DNA from 3 places in the Pseudoalteromonas sp. KS88 genome. Region 3 is predicted to be linked to each of the others. Evidence: predicted binding sites of a transcription regulator. Region 3 holds the regulator's gene; each other region holds the start of a gene.
The links. The regulator LexA, encoded in region 3, represses DNA repair genes until DNA is damaged. The targets are predictions, from matches to a motif close to TACTGTATNNNNATACAGTA.
Positions count from the first base shown of each region.

Region 1 (8,348 bases), on a different contig from region 3:
GACGTTACAGAACAGTAGATGCTGGACCTCGCCAATGGGATATTGAGTCTGATACTCTTCGCTTTGTAGCAGGTCTTAAAGGCGACATAAATGACTGGGGCTGGGAAGCTGCCGTACAAAAAGGTCGCAGTAAATCACTTCAAACAGGCAATCGTTCACAAGGTTGGGTGAGAACAGATTTCCTACAGCAAGAAATTGATGCTGGTAATTATAATCCATTTGGTGGCACCTATAATGACCCTGCTGTAGTTGATCGTATTACTACAAGCTTAGTCCGTCGTGGTGAGTCACACATGACCTCATTCGATGCAAATATTACCGGTGAAGCATTTGCATTTGGCGACAGCGTTGTAATGATGGCTGCTGGTATTGAATACCGAGAGGAGGATGTTAGCGATATTCCAGATGACCAATTTCAACGTGGTTTAATTTTTGGTACTGAATCGGTCTCAGCAGCGGCTGATCGTGAGCAATATGCAGCCTATGTTGAATTTTCTATCCCGCTTGCTGATAGCCTAGAGCTTCAACTTGCTGGTCGTTTTGATGATTACAGCGACTTTGGCACCACCACGAATCCTAAAGTGGCATTACGCTGGGCACCTACTGACGAAATCACAGTACGTGGTTCATGGGCACAAGGGTTTAGAGCTCCATCACTAGCCCAAATTGGCTTGGGACCATCAGAAGAAAGTCAGTTCTTTGTTGATTCGTACCGATGCGCGGACTCTGGAGAAGATTGTGGCGTACTGGATTATAATATTCAATTTGCTGGTAACCCTGATTTACAAGCTGAAGAGTCTGAGTCATGGAATGTCGGGTTTATTTGGGCACCGACAGCCGAAATTGGATTAAGTATTGATGTATGGAGCATAACGCAAGACAACAAAATTGATGAGCAAGCATTTGGTCCTATCTACGATGCCGAATGTGATAATCAAAACAGTTCTGTTTGTGTCCGCTTATCACCTCAAGCTGGACAACGACTAGGCGTTATTCAAAAGATCCACAGTACGTTTGAGAATGTATCATCACAAGAAGTATCTGGTATCGACTTCTCTGCAAACTATAACCACTCATTGGATGATTTAGGATTGCTTAAATTCAATTTAGAGTGGGCTTATCAAGATAAATTCGAAAAAGACGGTCGAGATTACACTGGCGAATACGGTTACCCGGAGCATCGTTGGATTTTCTCTACTAATTGGGAAATGGGTGAATTTAATACCAATGTAAACATCAGTTATGTTGGTGAGTTTGAGGATACGCCTGATATTGATTTTGATGGTACATTAGATTTTGATAGCAACACATCAAGAATGGTTGACTCTCAAGTCTTAGTCGATTTACAAACAGCTTATCGTATTACAGAATCAACAAAAGTCTCTATTGGTATCAATAATTTATTTGATGAAGAGCCTCCTTTTGCAATTGGTGATGGCGACAGTGATTTATATGGCTACGCATCTGGGGTTCATAACCCACGTGGACGTTATATTTACACTAAAGTGTCATTCGCTTTCTAACATTAACACAACAAAAAACCCGCTAGTAAGCGGGTTTTTTTAATTCTTATAACAAGGGCCTAAATTATAGGTCGCCTTCGTTTTCAGAAAGGAACTTTGCAACGCCTGCAGGGCTTGCATCCATCCCTTTTTTACCTTCAGTCCAACCAGCAGGGCATACTTCACCGTGCTCGCTGTGGAATGCTAATGCATCAACCATACGTAACATTTCATCGATGTTACGGCCAAGTGGTAAATCGTTAACTACTTGGTGACGTACGTTACCTTCTTCGTCGATTAAGAATGAACCACGAAATGCAACGCCAGCTTCTGGATGCTCAACGTCATATGCTTTACAGATTTCGTGCTTAACGTCTGCAACTAGTGCATATTTAACTTCACCGATACCGCCATCTGCAACAGCAGTTTTACGCCATGCGTTGTGCGAGAATTGTGAATCAATTGAAACACCAATTACTTCTACGCCACGCTTTTGGAACTCTTCATAACGCTTGTCAAAAGCAATTAGTTCAGAAGGACATACGAAAGTGAAATCTAGTGGGTAAAAGAAGATAACTGCTTTTTTACCTTTGATTGTTTCGTGAAGATTGTAGCTATCTACGATCTCGCCGTTACCTAGTACTGCTGCAGCGGTAAAGTCTGGTGCCTGGCGGCCTACTAATACACCCATTTTATTCTCCAAATATTTGAGTTTATTTCTAATTGCTTACGCAACGCTTGCTTTAATATGGGATCTAAAAAATAAATACCAAGGGCTAGCATGCATAATTGTCAAAATAGTTTAGAGATAATCAGTTTAAATAGATAATCGGATTTTTCGATTTATTCAATCGGATTTATAGAAGACAGTATTTATGTATTCATTGACATAAAAAAACCTGCAAAGCAGGTTTTTAATAAGTAGAAAATCTCTAATCCATTATATCTTCAGGCATATCGCCACGGATCTTTTGCCAAATTTCACCCGTTTGATGACCATATTTACGCATCATAAAGATAGCGCCATCATGCTCACCTTCTTGTGCTAACTTAGTAAGATCTTTATAGAATTGGCGAGCTAGTTGGCGGGTACCAGGATCTGAAAAATAATGACAGCCTATTTTAGAGTAAAAACCTCTAAACCCATTAAGAATAAGTACATATATGCGATTATTACCCGCAACAGCTAATTCGTGATGGACTTTATAATCGTAATCTGCAAACGCTTGTGCGCTGTCTTCAAGTTCATCGCTTTGTGAAAGAATCTCTATAACACGCTCTGGGGCTAACTTAATCGCAGCACGCGTATAAATTGCGCTAATATTGGTGCGCGCAGAAAGCAGTTGATCAGTAAGCTCTGGCATCTTGTCTTCATCAAGACGCGCGAGTGTTTCAAGAATATTTAAACCAGAGGTTTCCCAAAAATTATTTACACGAGTAGGTTTGCCGTGCTGTATTGTCAGCCAACCGTCACGGGCTAGACGTTGAAGAACTTCACGTAAGGTCGTGCGCGTTACACCGATTAATTCTGATAATTCGCGTTCAGCAGGAAGAATAGAACCAGGCGGAAAATCGCCATTCCAAATTGATTCAACAATGTACTCTTCTGCAAAGCCAGCTGGGCTTTTTGCTTTAAAAATTCTCATTCAATTCCCACTCGAGTTATCACATTACTTCACTTTCAAGATTAACTGACTGATTGTACCAGATGATTAAAAACTAACAAGCAAAGTAATTCCCCTGCGCTATTTTTTTAGATTTTGAATATAATAATGCTAAGAGGAATGTAGACTCAACGCCCCCTAATTGGGGAAAATAAAATAATAAACGGAGTTTATATGTTTAAACATACATCGATCGCACTTGCAATTTCCGCTAGTTTCCTAGTCACTGCCTGCCTTGAAGTAGAAGACAATAATGAACATTATGTTAGTTCTACATTTAATGAGCAAACAGGCACCTATTCAGTTGCGCGTGCGGTAGGCTTAAACAGACTACTTTAGTAGACTTAGATATTGATAACGATGCTATTGATGACTATGTACTGACTTGTCAGCCTAATCAAAATAATGCAATTTTTACCCTGAATTTAGATAATAAAAGCAGTGTTTAAATGTCTACAACCGCTCAGATGGAGACAGATTTATTATCCAGAGTTCTGGTTATTTAGCACATCCCTTTACCAAAATTCGGTTATTTAATTACTCCCTTCAGGTTTACACTTGCACCTTGATTGAATACTGGGTCATAATCTGAGACAAAGATTTAAATTGGAAACACGATGAATTGGTTAGCAAACTTAGCGCAAAAACGCACTCCTTGGGTTTTATTGGCATTAATAGCATTCACATTTGAAGTGACCGCTTTATTTTTTCAATATCAGATGGGCTTAGAGCCATGCATTATGTGTATATATCAACGAACAGCTATGCTCGGGTTATTAATCGCTGGGGTCATTGGGGCTATTAACCCTAATAATATGATTATACGTGTTACTGCTCTTTCAACTTGGGCTGTTGCAAGTATATGGGGATTTTTATTAGCCCGTGAACATATTGATATGCAAACAACCACTGACCCGTTTGCGTTTAGCTGTGAGTTTGAACCTAACTTCCCGCTTCCATTGCATGAGTGGATACCACACTTTTTTGCAGCAACTGGTGACTGTGGCAATATTGATTGGCAATTTTTAGGACTAAGTATGCCGGCATGGATGGAAGTGATCTTCGCTGCATTTACTGTGGTGTTTTTCGCTGTTATATTTAGCCGATTGTTGATCAAAAAGAGTTTATGATGATTGCATTTTTTTCTAGTCAAATTAAGCAGCTTAATCATCTTAAAGTACGTGAGCGGCAAGAGGTAATAGCAATCGCGTTATCAATGCTCTCACCGATACAAAAAATCAATTTACGCATTGTAAAACTGCTACTTTTAACACCTGTTTTTGCATCTCTTGTGTATATTGAAGGCTGGCTAATGCTCGTAGGATTACTTTTAGCAGGGCTTAGCTATCCCTTACTAACGACTCCTGTTGAGATTGCATTTGCAAAAACTTACTTATCTGAAGCTCTAAAACAACATAACAGTTTAAAAGGCGAGAATTAACTCGCCTTCAGCAAGAGTTTCATTCAAAGTGATTTATGAAACTCGTTGCTATAACACAATCTTTCCTTCTAATTTTGCCAATAATTTATTTCCAATCCCTTTAACCTGAGTCAATTCGGTTACTGATTTGAACGCTCCTTGATTCTCTCTATAATCAACTATTGCCTGCGCCTTAGATTTACCAATACCGGGTAAGGTAATCAATTGATCAATATTTGCTTTATTTATATTGATCATTGCAGCTTTGCTTAATTCACTTGCTGTTGCTGATTTAGTATCAACTGCGTAACTAGGGTTGGCTATCGCTAAGCCAAGTAAAATAACTATTAAACTTAAAAACTTCATGTTTATCCTCCATGCTGTCCATACTTGGACTAAATTAATAGTAAACAATATTGACCTCCCTTTTAACTAATCTCAGCTCTTTAAGTAAGATAAAGGTAGGACCTATTAAATAAAGTAAACTGTCATGAATTTGTCAAATGTACCGATAATAAAAAAATTAAAATGTTAACTTGCAAAAATGCACACAAACAATTACTGTACATAAAAACAGTAACCTAATTCAGTGTGTAATATTACACAAAAGTACGTTAGCAGGAGAGATCATGGCTGTTGTTGTTAAATATGTTGTAGAAAGAAGCGGAGTTGAGCGTATGACGTTTACTACTAAAAAAGAAGCTGATGCGTATGACAAAATGCTCGATATAGCAGAGTCATTAGAGGTTATGCTAGAAAAGGTAGACGTTCCTTTAAGCGAACAGCAAATTGAATCTCTTGCTTTAGAAATGGCTAAAAGCAAAGATGGCTTCATTAATGTGCTTAAAGGCGCAAAAGATGTAGTAAGTAAGCCTGCTCAAGCTAAAACAAAGAAAGACACTGATAAAGTTACTGACTTAAAGAGTCCATCTGAAAAAGCAGCCAGTTAAACCAAATATACAATAAAAAAGGAGCTTTTAAGCTCCTTTTTTATTGATTGAATTTCATCTCGTTACAATGACTTTTCAACCTCATCAAACAAATCAGTAATTTCATTGCTTGGTGCTGGTGTTGTTAAACTAACAGCAATAATGGCAATACTTGATAAGATAAAGCCCGGGATGATTTCGTAAACAATACTACTTAACTTTTCACCACCAACCGTGATTGGGGCATAAATCCAAATAAGCACTGTTACAGCACCAACAACCATACCCGCTAAAGCACCAGCAAAGTTCATTCGCTTCCAATAAAGGCTAAATAAAACCAAAGGACCAAAAGCTGCACCAAAACCAGCCCATGCGTTACTCACCAGATCTAAAATTGAGCTATCACGGTCATAGGCTAAGTATATAGCGCACATTGCAACTGCAGCAACGCTGATACGCCCAACGGTAACTAACTCAGTATCACTCGCTTCTTTTCTTAAAAATGTTTTGTAGAAGTCTTCTGTTAACGAACTGGAACTAACGAGCAGTTGCGACGAGATAGTACTCATTATGGCCGCCAAAATAGCTGCTAATAAAAAGCCTGCAATTAATGGGTGAAATAAAAGCTCTGAGAGTATTAAGAATATAGTTTCAGGGTCTTCAACAACAATGTTATTTTCATAGGTATAAGCAGCCCCGAATAAACCAGTACCTACCGCACCAATTGCTGCTGTAATCATCCAAGTCATGCCTATGCGACGTGCAGTGGGCATATCTTTAACACTGCGAACAGACATAAAGCGAACAATAATATGTGGTTGACCAAAATAACCTAAACCCCAAGCCATAGCAGATATAATGCCCAGCGCCGAACCTGCACCAATCCAGTTAAGCATCTGTGGGTTTACACTATTAAGCGTTGACTCTAGCGGCTGTTCTAGCAAAGAATATGCAACTGTTGGTACGAGTATTAACGCAACAAACATAATACAACCTTGCACGAAATCAGTAAGACTCACCGCTAAGAAACCGCCAAACAAAGTATAAAGTACTACTACACCTGTGGTGATATATAAACCCATTTCATAGGATAGGCCAAACGAGCTTTCAAATAACTTGCCACCTGCAACAACACCTGACGATGTATAAAGTGTAAAAAACACAATAATTACCACAGCGGACACGACGCGTAATAAGTTAGATTTATCAGTAAAGCGGTTAGAAAAGTAATCAGGAATAGTAATAGAGTCGTTTGCTTTTTCTGTATAGACTCGTAACCGTGGAGCAACTAATAAATAGTTTAACCATGCCCCTAACACCAAACCAATTGCAATCCAGGTGCTGCTAAAGCCAGTTACAAACATAGCACCAGGCAGTCCCATTAAAATCCAGCCACTCATATCGGATGCACCCGCTGATAATGCAGCTACAGAAGGTGACAAACTGCGCCCTCCTAGCATATACCCCGAAACATCACTAGTAGAGTGTTTATATGCATATAGGCCAATCCCGAGCATAACAATAAAGTATGCAGCTAAAGAAATAATCATTCCTGTTTCCAAATTTGCCTCCATTTGTGAAGTTTTTATCTGGCTTTTAATCCTAATAATGACTCTAGCTTAGATGTATAGAAAAGACATTATTGGTCTAAAAGCCAATTTAGATGATGACTATACCATGGCTAGGGTAAATAACTCTACCTCCAGCTTTTGTCGAATAAGTGACTGAGGTAAAACCTATTTTCATACTCCAAACAGTTTTTGTTCAGATAGATGGCAATAAACTATTATATGCCTTAGGATTAAATAAATATATTTTCAAAAATTCAATGCTTTAGTACTATCATTTAAAATATTGTTAATGCTATTTTTCATTATTTATCTTATATTGCCAATGCTATTGTTTAACTTAATCGGATTTGTTGTTTATGTACTTTTACGCTGCGCGCCAACCAATTTTAGATCGCGATAAAGAACTCATAGGTTATGAGCTGCTTTTCCGTGATGGCGTTGATAATGTTTTTCCAAACATCGATGGTGATGAAGCCACCTCAAGACTCATTGAGGGCAGTCAATTTAACTTTGGTTTAGAAGATTTAACAGACGACAAACCTGCTTACATTAACTTCACACTAGATACCTTACAAAAAGGATACCCAACATTACTAGCTAAAGATCAAATAGTTGTAGAAATACTGGAAACTATACAACCTGGTAAACGCTTGCTAGCAATAGTTAAAGATTTAAAAGAGAAAGGCTACACACTGGCTTTAGATGACTATATTCACCAGCCAGTATGGCGCCACTTTTACCCATACATTGATATTATTAAAATTGACTTTTTAAGCTGCGAACTTGATCAAATAAAGCAAATAATAGAAGAAATTAAACCTTTCCCACAAATTAAACTGCTTGCAGAAAAAGTAGAGACTCATGAAAAATATCAACTCGCTTTAGACCTTGGATTTAGCTATTTTCAAGGCTTCTTTTTTTCAAAGCCAGAAATGGTACAAAGCAAATCACTCCCGCCTTCACAAATCGCGCTAGCTGAACTGCTTTATGAAACGTCGTCAATAGACATAAACCTAAAGAAAATAACTGATGTATTTGAGCGGGATGTCACACTTTCTTACAAGCTATTACGTTACAGTAATTCTGCAGCATTTAAGCGACGCGCTGAAATAAGCACTATTAAGCAAGCGCTTATTGTGCTTGGTGTGCAGGAAATTAAAAAGTTTCTGTCGTTATTATTTGCAGCTCAAGTAGCCGCAAATAAGCCTGCCGAACTCATTCGATTATCACTCACTCGCGCTCGCTTCACTGAGTTATTGGCA
Region 1 covers NZ_PYHV01000016.1:105,049-113,396, reverse strand. Annotated here, with positions in the region: gene C7Y70_RS10545 (TonB-dependent receptor) at 1-1,523, shown strand, start outside; gene C7Y70_RS10540 (peroxiredoxin C) at 1,588-2,193, opposite strand; gene fadR (fatty acid metabolism transcriptional regulator FadR) at 2,435-3,148, opposite strand; gene C7Y70_RS20510 (hypothetical protein) at 3,341-3,505, shown strand; gene dsbB (disulfide bond formation protein DsbB) at 3,784-4,296, shown strand; gene C7Y70_RS10525 (DUF6170 family protein) at 4,296-4,607, shown strand; gene C7Y70_RS10520 (helix-hairpin-helix domain-containing protein) at 4,656-4,952, opposite strand; gene C7Y70_RS10515 (YebG family protein) at 5,216-5,536, shown strand; gene putP (sodium/proline symporter PutP) at 5,599-7,077, opposite strand; gene C7Y70_RS10505 (HDOD domain-containing protein) at 7,443-8,348, shown strand, end outside.
Region 1: a site for LexA is predicted at 5,146-5,165, ahead of C7Y70_RS10515 (YebG family protein). Genes of this name have one in related genera too.

Region 2 (8,348 bases), on a different contig from region 3:
GATAACCAGTATAAAGCATTTGGCGACACTCATTGGTATCGCTAGGTGCCATAATGATCATATTTGGAATACAACGCATAAAGCTTAAATCGTATGCACCTTGATGGGTTTCACCATCCGCGCCAACAATACCTGCACGGTCAATGGCAAATAGTACCGGTAAATTCTGTAGTGCAACATCGTGAATTAGTTGGTCGTACGCGCGTTGTAAAAAGCTCGAATAAATAGCAACAACGGGTTTTAAGCCTTCACATGCAAAGCCGGCAGCCAAAGTAACGGCGTGTTGCTCTGCAATAGCGACATCAAAGTATTGCTCTGGGTGTTCTTTTGAAAAGCGCACCATACCAGAGCCTTCACGCATGGCTGGAGTAATCGCCATTAGCTTGTCATCTTGGCTTGCCATATCACACAGCCAATCACCGAATACTTTTGAAAACGTTGCAGCACCTGGTTTAGACTTTGGTAAGCTTGACACGGCAGGGTCAAATTTAGGCACGCCATGGTAGCCAATAGGGTCAGCCTCGGCGGGCTTATAGCCTTTCCCTTTTTGTGTTTTGATATGCAGCAGCTGTGGACCTTTTAAGTTGCGCATATTGCGCAACGTGTCTACCAACATATTTACATCATGACCATCAATAGGGCCGATATAATTAAGGCCTAATTCTTCAAAGAAAGTACCAGGGATCACCATGCCTTTTAAATGCTCTTCCATGCGACTGGCTAATTCTTTTACCGGAGGTACACCTGAAAGTAGTTTTTTGCTGCCTTCACGAATATTGGTATAAAAGCTGCCTGATAAAATTCGTGCGAAGTGATTGGTTAAAGCACCGACATTTTCAGAAATAGACATTTCATTGTCGTTTAAAATGATCAGCATGTCTGATTTAACATCACCTAAATGGTTCATTGCTTCAAACGCCATACCAGCAGTAATTGCGCCGTCACCAATTACAGCTACTGTTTTACGGCTTTTGCCTTCTTTTTGTGCGGCAATTGACATACCTAGGGCAGCTGAAATAGATGTGCTTGAATGACCAACACTAAATGTATCGTAAGCACTTTCATCACGATAAGGGAAAGGGTGCAGGCCATCTTTTTGGCGAATTGTATGCATTTGGTCGCGACGACCCGTTAGGATTTTATGAGGGTAGGCTTGATGACCTACATCCCAAACGAGGCGGTCTTCTGGTGTATTATATACATAATGCAACGCAACAGTGAGTTCAACGGTGCCTAGACCAGAGGCCAGATGACCACTGCTTTGGGAAACTGAATTAAGCAAATAATCTCTAAGCTCATCACTAAATGCGGGCAGTTTTTCTTGCGCTAGATCGCGCAGCTGGGCTGGCTCTTCAACCAAACCTAATAATGGATACTTGTTACTATCAAGTGTCATGATTTTTAATACATCCTTCGCTAACCAGAGATTATTATAGCGTATTGTTGCTCTGATTTTTTAGTTATTTTGTATGTCTTTATTCGTTTGCCATTGTGTTTTATTAATGGTCACGTTCAACAATATACGCTGCTAAGCGCGCAAGAGATTCAGTATTGGCATCGATATTCGATAATGCATTAAGGGCATCTGCTAATAACAACTGAGCTTTCTCTTTTGCACCATCAAGACCAAGAAGTGCAGGGTATGTGGCTTTATTCGCCGCTATATCTGACCCTTGAGGCTTACCAAGGATAAAGGTATCGCCTTCTACATCAAGAATATCGTCCTGTACCTGAAATGCCAAGCCAATAGATTCACCAAAAATTTTTAACTGTGAAAACGTATAGTCACTGGTGTTAGGTGCACACAATGCCCCTAGTGTAATTGCGCAATTGAGCAAAGCACCGGTTTTAAGCTTATGAATGCGTTCGAGTGCTGGTAATGAAATAGCTTCATCAGTCGCAGCAATATCGAGCGCCTGTCCTCCCACCATACCCTCAATACCTGACGCCTTGCTTAATGCAGCAATCATTTTAAGCTGTTGAGAAGCTGGTATGTTAAACGTATGGTTAGCGATTAAATCAAAGGCCAATGTTTGCAGTGCATCACCAGCTAAAATTGCATGAGCTTCACCGTACACAATATGGCATGTCGGCCGGCCTCGGCGTAAATCGTCATCATCCATCGCAGGTAAATCGTCATGCACTAATGAATAGCTGTGTATACACTCTATTGCCGCAGCAAGCACATCTAAATCTTTTTTTTCTGCGCCCAACATTTTACCCGTTTCATAAACCAGAAAGGGGCGTATACGCTTACCGCCATTCAATACCCCATAATGTGTTGCTTTTTTAATATTATCTTCAGTATCAAGCGGTAGTGAAAAGTAGTTATCTAGTTTGGCTTCAACGTCATGTTGTGCAACTTTTATTTGCTCTAAAATATGCACCGATTAATCCAAGTCGTTTTTAAAGTCAGTAAGTGGTGACTGAGGGTCATTGCCCATCAAAATTGCCACTTTTTGTTCTGCTTGTTGTAATTTACTTGAAGATGCATTGGCTAGCGCAATGCCGCGTTCGAACTGCTTTAAAGACTGCTCAAGAGATAAATCACCTTGTTCCATGTCGGTGACGATTACAGTTAATTCTTCAAGTGCTTGCTCAAAGCTCAAATTTTCAGGTTTTTTAGTCGCCATCGTGGATTCAACTTAGATGATATGAAATTGAGGCCAATTTTAGGGGGAATGCTAAACTAGGTCAAAGACTGATGCATTTTTTTTATTTATTTACGCGTTATTTGTTTTTTTATTTTGACTGAGCCTATGCTTAAACCTTGCAGCTTAAGGTGGTTAGATTAAAATAACAGTATAGAAGGCAACGTCATTCTCATTTATTCACGTAAATGATTTAAGTAATTCAATCTATTGCCGATAAGCAGTTAATAATAAAAGTTTGTTATTAAAAGTAGCAAAGTATCAATTCCTCTGGAGGGGTAAGTGGATTTAGCAACCATTATAGGTATTCTTGGGGCAATTGGCTTAATCGTAATGTCGATGGTGCAAAGTAGTAACGGTGAAGTGGCTATGTTTTACAACACGCCATCAGTTGTCATCGTATTTGGTGGCTCGATATTTATCGTTCTATCCAACTACACCATGGGCCAATTCTTAGGTATTGGTAAAGTATGCGCTAAAGCATTTATGTTTAAAATTGAATCGCCTGAAGAGCTGATTGAAAAGGCCGTTGAGCTTGCTGATTCTGCTCGTAAAGGAGGATTCTTGGCTCTCGAAGAGGCCGAAATTCCCAACGGCTTTATGCGAAAAGGCGTTGATATGCTCGTGGACGGACATGATGCTGATGTTGTTCGCGCAACGCTCCAAAAAGACATCTCGCTTACTTCTACACGTCATGAATCAGGGGCAGGGCTATTTAAAGCGCTTGCTGATATCGCACCTGCTATGGGCATGATCGGTACGTTGATTGGTTTGGTTGCAATGTTATCAAACATGGATGATCCAAAAGCAATCGGCCCAGCAATGGCGGTTGCGTTATTAACTACCTTATATGGTGCCTTTTTAGCAAACGTTATCGCGATCCCTATTCAGGTTAAATTAGAGCTTCGTAAAGAAGAAGAGGCAATGAACCAACGTTTGATTTTGGATGCTGTTTTAGGTATCCAAGATGGCCAAAATCCAAAAGTTATTGAAGGGATTTTAAAGAATTACCTCGCTGAATCTAAGCGTAATGTGGACACTGAGGAGTAAGCATGTCTGATGAAGAGTGCAAATGTCCCCCCCCAGGATTGCCAGCTTGGATGGGGACCTTCGCTGATTTAATGTCATTGTTAATGTGCTTTTTTGTACTCTTGCTCGCATTTTCAGAAATGGATGTGCTTAAATTTAAACAGATTGCGGGCTCAATGAAATTTGCTTTTGGTGTGCAAAATAAGATTGAGGTAAAAGATATACCAAAAGGAACCTCTGTCATAGCGATGGAATTTACCCCAGGTAAACCTGAACCCACGCCCATTGAAACCATTCAACAGCAAACCGTTGAGATGACTCAACAAATGCTTGAGTTTCAAGCAGGAGATGAAAGCTCGGCCGGGGGGCGTCAAGAACAACGTGGTAATAAACGTGGTGGTGAGTCGCAAAGCACCGCTCAACAACAAGCTTCTGAACAATCCACATCGTCTGCAGATCAAGAGCAAGTTAATGAGCTCGTTAAGAAGATTGCGCAACAGTTAGAGCAACAAATTATGGATGGCGCAGTTGAGCTAGAGTCATTAGGGCAACAAATAATTATTCGTATCCGAGAGAATGGTTCGTTCCCATCAGGCAGTGCATTTTTACAGCCCCGTTTTAAACCTATTATTCAAGATATAGCGACTTTATTAAAAGACGTACCGGGTGAAATTACGGTTTCAGGCCATACCGATGACTTCCAGGTGTCAAATGAGCTGTATACAAATAACTGGGATCTGTCATCTAAGCGTGCTGTTGCAGTTGCAACAGAAATGCAAAAAGCTCAGGGTTTTGATAAAACCAGGATGGTCGTTGTTGGTCATGCTGAAACACGTCCATTGGTTCCTAATGAAACAGATACCGACAGACGCAGAAACAGACGCGTTGAAATTTCAATTATGCAAGGCAAGGCAAAAGAGTCTGATCCTATAGAAGTAAGGTAATGGATTGAGTCGAATGGTATAAATTTTAAGTGTGAAAGGTTTTGTTGTGCTTAAATTTATGTAATCGATAATATAGTGTGCTAAAGTACTGTTTATATGAACAGTGTTGGAGCTCGTTGTGAAACTGTATATCGCAGAAAAACCATCATTGGGTCGTGCTATCGCTGATGCACTTCCTAAACCCCATAAAAAGCATGATGGTTACATTGAGGTAGCAAATGGTGATTGCGTTTCGTGGTGCATTGGTCATTTGCTCGAACAAGCTGAACCTGACGACTATAACGAGCAGTATAAAAAATGGCGCTTTGATGATTTACCCATAGTGCCTGATCAATGGCAATTAAAAGCTAAACCAAAAACCCGCAAACAACTTACGATACTTAAAAAGTTAATCAAACAAGCTGATCAATTAATTCATGCTGGTGATCCCGATAGAGAAGGGCAGTTACTTGTTGATGAGGTGATTGAGCAAGTAAAACTTAGCCAAGCCAAAAAACAACAAATTCAACGTTTATTGATCAGCGATTTAAATATTAGTGCAGTAAAGAAAGCGTTGGCAAGTATTCGCAGTAATCGTGACTTTATTCCATTGAGTGTTTCTGCACTGGCGCGCTCTCGCGCCGATTGGTTATTTGGTATGAACTTAACCCGTGCATATACCTTAGCTGGGCAAAAAGCAGGGTTTGGTAATGTGCTTTCTGTTGGGCGCGTACAAACACCTATTTTAGGGTTAGTGGTAAATCGTGATAATGAAATTACTAATTTTGTAGCAAAACCATTTTATGAAGTGTTTGCTCATTTAAATACGGAGGAGCAACAAAGTTTCACCGCTAAGTGGCAACCAAGCAAAGCGTGCGAGCCTTATCAAGATGAAGAAGGGCGAGTACTACATCGAGGTCTTGCAGAGAATGTCGTATCAAGAATAGCAGGACAAAAAGGCGAAGTTACGGCACTTGAGCAAAAGCAGAAAAAACAGCAAGCCCCTTTACCGTATAATTTATCAGCCCTGCAAATAGATGCAGCGAAAGCGTTTACGATGCCAGCTCAAAAAGTGTTAGATATTTGCCAAACTTTGTATGAACGCCATAAGCTCATCACATATCCGCGCTCAGATAATCGTTATCTACCAAAAGATCACCACCGGGAAGCTGCAAGCATTGTAAAAGCGATTGCTAGCAATGGGGGGCAAAGTGCAATTCACTGTAGTCAGGCCGATACCAGTAAGCGTAGTAAATGCTTTAATGATGCAAAGGTAGCTGCGCATCACGCCATCATTCCTACTGCTAAACAATTAAAGTCGGTAAGCTTAAATTCAGACGAAGCAAAGGTCTATAGCCTAGTATGTCGGCATTACCTCATTCAGTTCTATCCTGACTATATATTTAATGAAACAAAGGTTGAGGTAACCATTGCTGGTGGTTTATTTAAAGCGAATGCAAAACAAGAGATCAGCTTAGGTTTTAAAGTACTAATGGGTAAATCAGAGCTAAAAGATCAGCAAACTTTACCGCCGTTAGTTAAGGGGCAAGTGCTTGAGTGTTCCCATGGCGAAGTGGTTGATAAAATGACGACTCCGCCTGCACATTTTACGGATGCAACCTTATTGAGTGCCATGACGGGAATAAGTCGTTATGTGAAAAACCCAGATATTAAAAGAATTCTCAAAGATACTGATGGCTTAGGCACAGAAGCAACGCGTGCAGGTATTTTAGAGTTATTATTCAAGCGCCGATTTTTACAACGCCAAGGTAAAACCATTTTAGCCACTGAAACAGGAAAAGCACTTATAGGAGTATTACCTGAAGGTTTAGCAAGCCCAGATTTAACGGCAAAATGGGAAGCCTCATTAGGGGATGTTGCAGAGCAGCGTATGAGCTACCAACAGTTTTTAACTCCGTTATTAAACGATTTATCACATTTCATTGGACTAGCAGGGCAATGTAATAGCCAAGTTTTTGCGCAATTACCAAAAACGCCGCAAAAGCGACGTTTTAAAAGAAAGGCTAAACCAAAAGCAAAGTCGGCCTAGTTACAAAGTCGATTTAGTTATTAAACAGCGCAACGGCTGCATTACTCATCGCTTTAATACCTGTGGGTAAGGCGACTTTGTAATCTGGGGCGAATTTACTCGAGTGCAATGACGGTAGAGTTTGCCCTGATTCCTGTGCTGCACTATATTGAGATTGCTCTACACCACCAAGCCAAAATAAAGTAATAGGAATGTTTTGTTCGGTTCGGCCATATAAACCAAAGTCCTCGCCAGCCATAACGGCTTGCGTTTCTAGCACGTTATCTTTTCCAATGGCCGAGCTAATAGCACTGCGTACAATATTTGTTTGATCAGGGTTATTATATGTTGATGGAATTGACTCATCTTCATGTACATATACTTCTGGCATAAGCGACTTGTCCAAGCCTGCGCTTAAAGCAATTCCTTGTGAAATTCTTTTAATAGCGGCAATTTGCTGTAAACGTACGTCCGGATTATAACTGCGTAATGTAAGTTGTAGTTTTACTGCGTCAGAGATTACATTGTGCTTCGAACCTCCATGAATAGAACCAACTGTTATAACTGAAGGCTCTAGCGGGGAAAGTTCCCGGCTAGTAATAGTCTGCAGTGCTAATACAATCCGTGATGCTATAACAACAGGGTCAATAGTTGTGTGTGGGTAAGCACCGTGTCCGCCTTTACCCTTTACTGTGATATCAACAGAGTCAACACTGGCCATCGTGTATTCGTTTTTCATACTCACTTTACCAGCGGGAACACTCGCGCTAACATGTAATGCTATCACGTGATCAGGTGTAGGGAACTTAGAGAATAAACCTTCTTTTAGCATTGCTTTTGCACCGCCACCGACTTCTTCAGCGGGTTGCGCGACCATCATTAATGTTCCTTGCCATGAATCTTTATGCTTAACAAGTTGTTGTGCTGTGCCAATAAATGAACTCATATGAATATCATGGCCACAGCCATGCATAACACCCACATTCGCGCCATCGTCATTCACCACTGTAACTTTTGATGCATATGGCTTACCCGTTTGTTCTGTTATAGGAAGGCCATCGGTATCAGTGCGGATCATCACTGTTGGGCCATCACCATTTTTATAAAGACCAACTACACCAAATCCACCGACATTATCAGTAACTTCGAATCCAATTTGCTTTAATTGCCGCGCAATTTTTTGACCTGTTTTTTGTTCTCGATATGAAAGTTCGGGAGATTGATGTAAATCTAAATACAACTTTTCGATAGCAGGCATGGCTTTATCGAGATTGAGATCTAAGGTTGTGGCACTGGTGAGCGGGCTAATAAAAAGTAAGGCTGCATATATTTTGTGAAATTTCATAAAAGACCTTTTGGCTGGTGGCTTGTAATTATTGTTATCGACACCATATAAAACCCTAAATAGTCTGATATGGCAATTAATCGCAATGAATAATATGGTAAATGTTAATCCACAAAACCTTCAGCAAGTATTAGGTGAAACCTCACAAGAGAAACTTGTGTTGCTTAGTTTCTATTCTGCACAAAGCCCTGAGTGTCAATCGCAAGCTGCTATCCTAGATAAAATTGCAAGTGAATATCCTGAGCATTTACTTGTTGCGACACTTGATTGCGATGTAGAGCAACAGTTGGCTGCGCAACTAGCGCAGCAAATTGGTTTGCAAACACTACCAACACTAGTGTTTTTAAAAGACTCGGCCCCGGTAGATATGT
Region 2 covers NZ_PYHV01000028.1:1,303-9,650, reverse strand. Annotated here, with positions in the region: gene dxs (1-deoxy-D-xylulose-5-phosphate synthase) at 1-1,396, opposite strand, end outside; gene ispA ((2E,6E)-farnesyl diphosphate synthase) at 1,500-2,387, opposite strand; gene xseB (exodeoxyribonuclease VII small subunit) at 2,391-2,633, opposite strand; gene pomA (flagellar motor protein PomA) at 2,934-3,701, shown strand; gene C7Y70_RS17305 (flagellar motor protein MotB) at 3,704-4,624, shown strand; gene C7Y70_RS17300 (DNA topoisomerase III) at 4,743-6,653, shown strand; gene C7Y70_RS17295 (amidohydrolase) at 6,667-7,977, opposite strand; gene C7Y70_RS17290 (tetratricopeptide repeat protein) at 8,063-8,348, shown strand, end outside.
Region 2: a site for LexA is predicted at 4,711-4,730, ahead of C7Y70_RS17300 (DNA topoisomerase III). Genes of this name have one in related genera too.

Region 3 (8,348 bases):
AAAATAATGCACCAAAGAAAGCCATGAAAAACATTACTTCAGAGAAAATAAACCAACTCATCCCTTGACGAAATGATCGATCCATTTGGGCTGAATACAAGCCTTGATGCGACTCTTCAATCACATTTTTAAACCAGCTGAATAACATATAGAGTAAAATAGCAATGCCACCGTACAATATGTAATGTCCATTACCGCCCTCTTCGCTCGCTTGCATGACCGTTAGCGCAGCACCTACAGCGATCAAAAACATCGCGACAGCACCCACAATTGGCCAAGGGCTTTGATCAGGCACATAATATTTTTCGTAGTTTTGATTCATCTTACTTGCTCCTAATTACTAGCCAAAAATTGACTACTAATATCAAACACGGTGTATGATAAAGTTAGCTCTTCAACATCACTTGGGAGCTCAGCATCGACATAAAAAAGGAGTTTAAACTCAACCTCTTCTCCCGCTTTTAGCGGCTGTTGGTCAAAACAAAAACACGCCATTTTATGTAGGTACTTAGCTGCTTTACCCGGTGATACGGAGGGAACTGCTTGCATAACTTTGTCTTGGTTACTGAGGTTTTTTGCCTTAAATAATACTTCTCGCATTGCACCAGGTTTTACCACCACACTGTATTCATGTGATTTCACTTCAAACGGCGCGCCACTTTGAGCATGTGTTGTAAAGCTCACATCAACTTCGCGGTTATCCGTAATGGTTTTACTTTGCTGTGCTTGCTCTAGAGAGGGCTTACCATTTAAGCCAGTGATATCGCAAAAAACATCATATAAAGGCACCAAAGCAAAAGCGAAAGCAAACATGCCTATGCATATTAATACCAGCCGTTTAAGCAAAGGTGCATGCGTCATTATTTAATCTCCGGTGGCGTATCAAAGGTATGATAAGGCGCTGGTGATGGGACTTCCCACTCTAACCCCTCTGCGCCATCCCACACTTTTGCTGGCACTTTGTCACCGCCTTTTGCACACTTATAAACCACAACAACAAACAATAACTGTGACAAGCCAAAGGCAAAGCCGCCAATACTAATAATCGCGTTAAAGTCAGCAAATTGCAGCGCGTAATCTGGGATCCGCCTTGGCATACCAGCCAGTCCCACAAAATGCATTGGGAAGAACAACACGTTTACACTCACCAAAGATAGCCAAAAGTGCCACTTTGCCAAGGTGATATTAAACATATTACCCGTCCACTTTGGCAGCCAATAGTATGCCCCCGCCATTATCGAGAATACGGCTCCGGTCACTAACACATAATGAAAATGTGCCACCACAAAATACGTGTCGTGATACTGAAAATCAGCAGGTGTAATAGCTAACATCAAGCCTGAGAAGCCACCCAGAGTGAACAGCACAATAAACGCAATACTGAACAACATGGGCACTTCAAAACTAATCGATCCTCGCCACATAGTGGCTACCCAGTTAAACACTTTTACCCCAGTAGGCACCGATATCAACATCGTTGCATACATAAAGAATAGCTCTGCTGCAACGGGCATGCCTGTGGTAAACATGTGATGTGCCCAAACAATAAAGCTTAGCAGCGCAATCGAAGAAGTTGCATACACCATAGAGGCGTAGCCAAAGAGTTTTTTACGGGAAAAGGTTGGAACTATCGTCGAAATAATGCCAAATGCAGGGAGTATCATGATATACACTTCAGGGTGGCCGAAGAACCAGAAAATATGCTGGAACATAACCGGGTCTCCCCCTCCAGCAGCATCAAAAAAGCTGGTTGCGAAGTATTTATCCGTTAACACCATGGTGACCGCACCGGCTAACACAGGCATTACTGCAATCAATAAAAACGCTGTGATCAACCACGTCCAAACAAATAACGGAAGCTTCATCCACGTCATGCCAGGTGCGCGCATATTAACGATAGTGACAACCACGTTGATGGCACCCATAATGGAGCTAATGCCCATTATATGCACCGCAAACACAAATAGAGCGGTATTATCATTGCTATACGTTGTTGAAAGCGGCGCATAGAATGTCCACCCAAATGCAGGGCCACCGCCTGGCATAAACAACGATGCTAACAAAATCAAAAACGCGAAAGGTAAAATCCAAAAGCTCCAGTTATTCATTCTAGGTAGGGCCATGTCCGGCGCGCCAATCATTAATGGCACCATCCAGTTTGCCAATCCAGTAAATGCTGGCATTACTGCACCAAACACCATAATTAAACCGTGAACTGTGGTCATTTGATTAAAAAAATGAGGGTCGACTAACTGTAAACCAGGCTGAAATAATTCAGCGCGGATCACCATGGCCATCGCACCACCAATTAAAAACATGGTGAGTGAAAATATTAAATATAAACTACCAATGTCTTTATGATTAGTTGTAAACAACCAACGTTTAAAGCCCTTTGCAGGCTGATGATGTCCTGCATCGTGATGCGCAGCGTCGTTGTTATGCTCGTCTGTTATGCTACTCATGGCTTAGCCTCCGCAGTTTCATCAATCCATGCCTGAATATCACTTGGCTGAACTACTTCACCTGTATTGTTACCCCATGCGTTACGTTTATAGGTAATAACAGCGGCAAGCTGTTTAATTGATAGTTGTTTTACAAACGCCTGCATAGCTGTACCTGGGCTACCATGTACAACAATATCGATGTGATCTTTAATATCTCCCAATACGATAGGGCTTCCTTTCAGAGCAGGGAAAACACCTGGTAACCCCATGCCTGTGGGTTGATGGCAGGCAGCACAACTGGCCATGTATACTTGCTCACCAAGTACCATAAGTTCTTCTTTTGGTAGGGTTTGGTCTAATAGTGCAGCATCAGCAGCTGCGGCTTGTTGCTTAGCTTGCTTAGCGTTGGCTAACCAAACATCAAAGTCTGCCTCAGACTTGGCCTCTACTACGACGGGCATAAAACCGTGGTCCTTGCCGCAAAGTTCAGCGCATTGACCTCGGTAAATACCCTCTTCATTAATTCGGGTCCATGTCTCATTGATAAAGCCTGGATTAGCATCCTTCTTAACAGCAAAGTCAGGCACCCACCATGAATGAATAACGTCATCAGAGGTCATTAAAAAACGAATTTTTTTGTTAATTGGTAGCACTAAAGGTTTATCAACCTCAAGTAGATAGGTATCCGTTTTTTCAGCTTGATTTGCAATTTGGTCACTTGGTGTTGAAAGAATAGAATAAAAATCAACATCCTCTCCCATGTATTCATAATGCCATTTCCACTGCGACCCCGTCACTTTGATAGTGATGTCAGCTTTGCTGGCATCCTCCATTGCGATTAAAGTTTTAGTAGCTGGTACTGCCATGGCTATAAGAATGACAAAGGGAATTGCCGTCCAAAGTATTTCGACTTTTGTACTTTCATGAAATTGGGCAGGTACCGCCCCTTTCGATTTACGATGATGTATTAATGCCCAAAACATAACGGCAAATACAATCACCCCAATCACACAACATATTATAAAAATTGTCATGTGCAGTTGATAAACATTATTACTTATATCGGTTACACCTTCGCGCATATTAAATTGGCTGTTTGCCAATAATTGCTGCGGAAGCATTAGTAATATAAGCCACAAGGTAGAGCTCAATTTACCCATGTGACAGCTCCTTTTGATGCTATTGCAAGACGCAAAGCGAAGAGGCGGCACTGCTTTATTCGCGCCAATTCGTTATTTTTTATTGTTACTGATGCTATTTATGTCTTTTGACGCCATAGGGCAAAAAGATCACTAATTAACACAGCGTATTAACCAATTAGTTAAAAAATAAACAATTAGCAAGTTTTAAGGTAAATAAAATTCTATTTTGGTGCAAAAATAACAATGTTAAATCAGGGCGTTATTTTGTTTTTGGGAAATAGTGTAAGGGCTTAAAACTAGCGGATAACGAGCTATGATAAGGGATAAGACGCTACATAGAAGTGTAAGATACAGTAGCTAAAGTTGTAAAAAAAATAAAAGCACCAAATTTCACTTATTTGGTGCACTGAGCATAAAACTTAATAAGGCAGTAACTATCTGGGCAAGCGTAATGTTTATCATTGGCTTGAGTAGTAAAAACAGCTCTTACATCCAATCAGCGTTACGAATCACGCCAACTGCCAGCCCTTCAATATTAAATGATTCATGTTCAAGATCGACCTCAATTGCAGAGAACTCTTCGTTTTCGGCGTGCAATAAAACTTTACGTCCGGCTTTTTCGAGCCGTTTTACAGTCACGTCTTCATCAACACGCGCAACAACTACTTGGCCGTTTTCAGCCACTTGCGTTTTATGTACGGCAAGCAAATCACCATCCATAATACCAATGTCTTTCATACTCATACCTTGTACACGCAATAAAAAATCAGCGGCTGGCTTGAACATTAAAGGGTCAATCTGACAATGGCTTTCAACATGCTGTTGTGCAAGTATTGGTTCACCAGCTGCGACTCGGCCAATGAGTGGTAATCCAAGTTGCTCGGGTTCATCCTCTTCTACCAGCTGAATACCACGGCTTGCACCTGGCTTCATTTTAATAACACCTTTTTTAGCCAGTGCTTTTAAATGCTCTTCAGCAGCGTTTGCGCTTTTGAAACCTAAAGTTTGCGCAATCTCAGCACGCGTAGGCGGCATACCAGTATCTTTGATAAACACTTTGATTAATTCAAGAATTTGAGCTTGACGATTCGTTAATGGGCGCATACAACTGGTTTTCCATACAGTACATTTAACTGTGAGTATATACAGTTATTTGAAAATCGCAAATTTTAAATTAGTTACCTTTAGCCCTTCTTTTTTACCATCTAGTACTTAACAATAAAGTGGCGCTATTTAAACCATCATCAGATTTAAAAGATGCGCCTAAACCAAACTTTAACGCTATATGCTCATTAAACCAGTACTGTGTTTGCAACTCATAGTTATCCGTATTATTGCCATGGTCACGAACATTAGCGACCAAAGCAACTGACCAATCTTGATTTATATAATACGCTACCCGCCCTTGAACATACCGATAGCGCCCAACTAACTGCTTAGCTTGTAGATCCCAGCCTTTATTATTCGTTAAGCTGGTCCAACGCACATACGGCGCATAACTCCATTCAACCGACGTTACATTGTCTTTTAAATAATAGCCTCTCCCTTGAAAATAGTTGTAAAAAGCAGTTAAGCCTATTTGTAGTTGATCATTTACCTGGTTTCCAATTGAGGCCGTCACTAAAGAGCTGTCTGATTGCCAATGGCCGCCATCATCATCAACATGCCGCAAGCCAGCCGCTAAAATTAAGCCATGTTGCCAATAATAAGTCGCATCACTGGTAATATAATAAAGGTTGTCATTCGCAAAGCCACCTAACGCAATATTGTTCACTCGGTGCAAGTGACTTTTTAGCTCTTGAGGACCAGATAAGGCGGTTAAGTCATCACTAAAATAACGGTATCTCGCACCTAAAAATGCTTTATCGAAGCCACTTAAATCAGTGAACCCGAGATCAACCTGATGATTAATATCTGCATAGCTGGATAACGATAAACAGCTAATTAACAGCATTATTCCTTTTTTCATCTTGCGTTCCTAAAATGTAACATTAGGTATATTTTAGCTATTTAGATGATCTTAACTGTAGGAAAGTGTACAAAAGTGTAGACTGGTTTTAAATTTTTAATTGAGGATATTCCATGGCTATTTGGTATCACCCAATCACTCTAGCGCAGTGTAAACAACTTGATGAAGGCATTAATGGCCAAGGCACGTTAATGAAAACAATGGGTATAGAAATCACTGAGATTGGCGACGACTATTTAGTAGCAACTATGCCTGCAATACCTGGACACCACAATCCCATTGGAATGGTTCATGGCGGAGCAAATGTTGTGCTTGCAGAAACAGTTGCCAGTTATGCTGCTAATTTTGTTATAGATTTCACAAAATTTTACTGTGTTGGCCAAGAAATAAATGCAAACCATTTAAAAGCATCGCGCAATGGCATGCTTACAGCAGTTGCAAAACCTATACACATAGGCAAACGGACATCGGTATGGGAAATTAAAATAACAAACAGTCGAGGCGAGCTGTGCTGCGTATCAAGAATGACCGCAGCAGTGGTTGAGCGTAAAAATTAACTTTCCATCGGATAAATCGTTATCTCAACGCCTGCACCAATAGCAGATATTCGCAGCAGCGTATCTGCTTGCAGCGCTTGATTAAAACATTTTGGTGAAGTGCCTGATTCAAAGCCTATATCAAACGTGCGCCGAGAGCACGCTAGCCATTGTTTTAATGCATTACGTGAACAGGATTCAATTAATTCACACATATGGTTAATGGCTTTATCTGGTGTAGACACTTCAATATTCGCCTCAATACGCGCTAATTGACGATATTCATCTTTGTCATAGTGTAAAACTGTGGCAATTTTTTTTAAGTCTGCCACTAGTGCACTAATATCTTGTTTAGACTCAAGCTCTAGATCTACATTTAAAAATTGAATTTCCGACATGCTATTGTTTTACCCCGCGTTAATTACAACGCAAACTTTAACCTAAATTTGCGTTTATACCAAACCCTATCCCTTGCAAATTAGACCATCACCTACGTAGCTAGCCCTACTGCGACAATTTGCCACATGGTCAAACACTGTATACTTTGTAAAATACTGCACAAAAAAATAATAACAAATGAGTTCTTGATGAATAAACGTATTTTTAAGCACGCTCGTAAATGTCATAAATGGCTTGGATACATTCTTGCTTTGCAAATTTTTGCATGGCTATTAGGTGGTTTAGTCATGAGCGCTATTCCGCTTGAAAAAGTTCATGGTAAGCATTTGGCAACTCGAGCTATCGATAATTCATTTACTCAGGCAGATTACCCAGCATCGCTCGACAAAATAGTTGCTCAAGTCAAACAGCCTAAACAGATTACCTATTCTCATTTTTTAAACACCCCAATCATTACGCTAAAAACTGACACAAAAGAGCACCATTTTGATGGGGTATCGGGGCAACCATTTAGTAACCCCAATAAAAAACAAATTACTGCAAATGCAAAAGCCCACCTACTAATTGACGCTGAGATTAATACGATAAATCTACTTGAAACAGGGCCTCGAGAAGTTGGCTACAAAGAAAATATATGGCAAGTGAGTTTTAACGACACTTTTAATACAACACTCTATTTATGGGCAGAGAGTGGTAAAGTAATCACAGTTCGCAGCACAATATGGCGAATTTTCGACTTTTTTTGGATGTTGCACATAATGGACTACGATGAACGCGAAGACTTTAATAATCCATTATTGATTAGCTTCTCTGCAAGCAGTGTTTTATTTTGTTTAACTGGCTTTGTTCTATTGTTTCAAAATGTGCGTTTACGCAACCGTAGACAACCTAGAATAAGCTCCTAATAATTCATTATTTACCCATTAGATTAATCACTCTAAAATGGCGTATCCTGTAGTTCACTAAAATGATTGGATATGCCTTACTTTATTATTGCGCTGATAGCTTCACTTGTAAGCTTTAACCTCCACAGCGAGCAATTTACTCGCTTCTCAACAGCAAAAAGACATTTAATAAAAACGTTACCCAGTGATGCCAAAAGTATTTACTGTGGTTGTGATATAAAGCGCCAAGGTAAAAAGCTAATACCCGATCCAAATGCGTGCGGTTATATACCGCGCAATGCCGTGACTCGTTCAGGCAAACCGAACGCGCGAGCAGTGCGAATTGAATGGGAGCATATAGTCCCAGCATGGGAGTTTGGCCACCAGTTACAGTGCTGGCAAAATGGCGGGCGAAAAAACTGCGTGAAAACCAGTGCCCAATTTAGAAAAATGGAAGCCGATATTAATAACCTTGCGCCTGCAATCGGTGAGATTAACGCTGATAGGTCGAATTATCGCTTTGGTATGATTGCAGGTAGCGCCACACAATATGGTAACTGTCAGGTAAAAGTTAATTTTAAACAACGAGTTGTTGAGCCACCCGCTTATTCACGAAAGCGTATCGCAGATGCATACTTTTACATGCAAAAAACCTACGGATTAAAAATATCTAATAAGCAACAGCAGTTATTTAGAGCATGGCAAAACCAGAGTTTAGCGCAAACCAAAAACTCTCAGCATCTTTAACTCTACAAATGTTTACATTATAAACATATTTTTTGTTGCCTATCTTGGGCTGTATTGATATTTTCGAAACAAGTATTTACAGGAACGTAACTAAGTATGTTTAATAAAAAAAGAATCTCTACTGCTATTCTCATTGCTTTTTCTGGCCTTGCAATTACAGCATGTGGAGGCGGCGGTAGCCTAAATAAAGATTCAAATGATACAGACTCTACCAATGTGGTAACACC
Region 3 covers NZ_PYHV01000020.1:63,716-72,063, forward strand. Annotated here, with positions in the region: gene C7Y70_RS14210 (cytochrome c oxidase subunit 3) at 1-322, opposite strand, end outside; gene C7Y70_RS14215 (cytochrome c oxidase assembly protein) at 334-861, opposite strand; gene ctaD (cytochrome c oxidase subunit I) at 861-2,462, opposite strand; gene coxB (cytochrome c oxidase subunit II) at 2,459-3,604, opposite strand; gene lexA (transcriptional repressor LexA) at 4,073-4,690, opposite strand; gene C7Y70_RS14235 (hypothetical protein) at 4,785-5,555, opposite strand; gene C7Y70_RS14240 (PaaI family thioesterase) at 5,669-6,112, shown strand; gene C7Y70_RS14245 (hypothetical protein) at 6,109-6,489, opposite strand; gene C7Y70_RS14250 (hypothetical protein) at 6,679-7,395, shown strand; gene C7Y70_RS14255 (endonuclease) at 7,468-8,121, shown strand; gene C7Y70_RS14260 (S41 family peptidase) at 8,218-8,348, shown strand, end outside.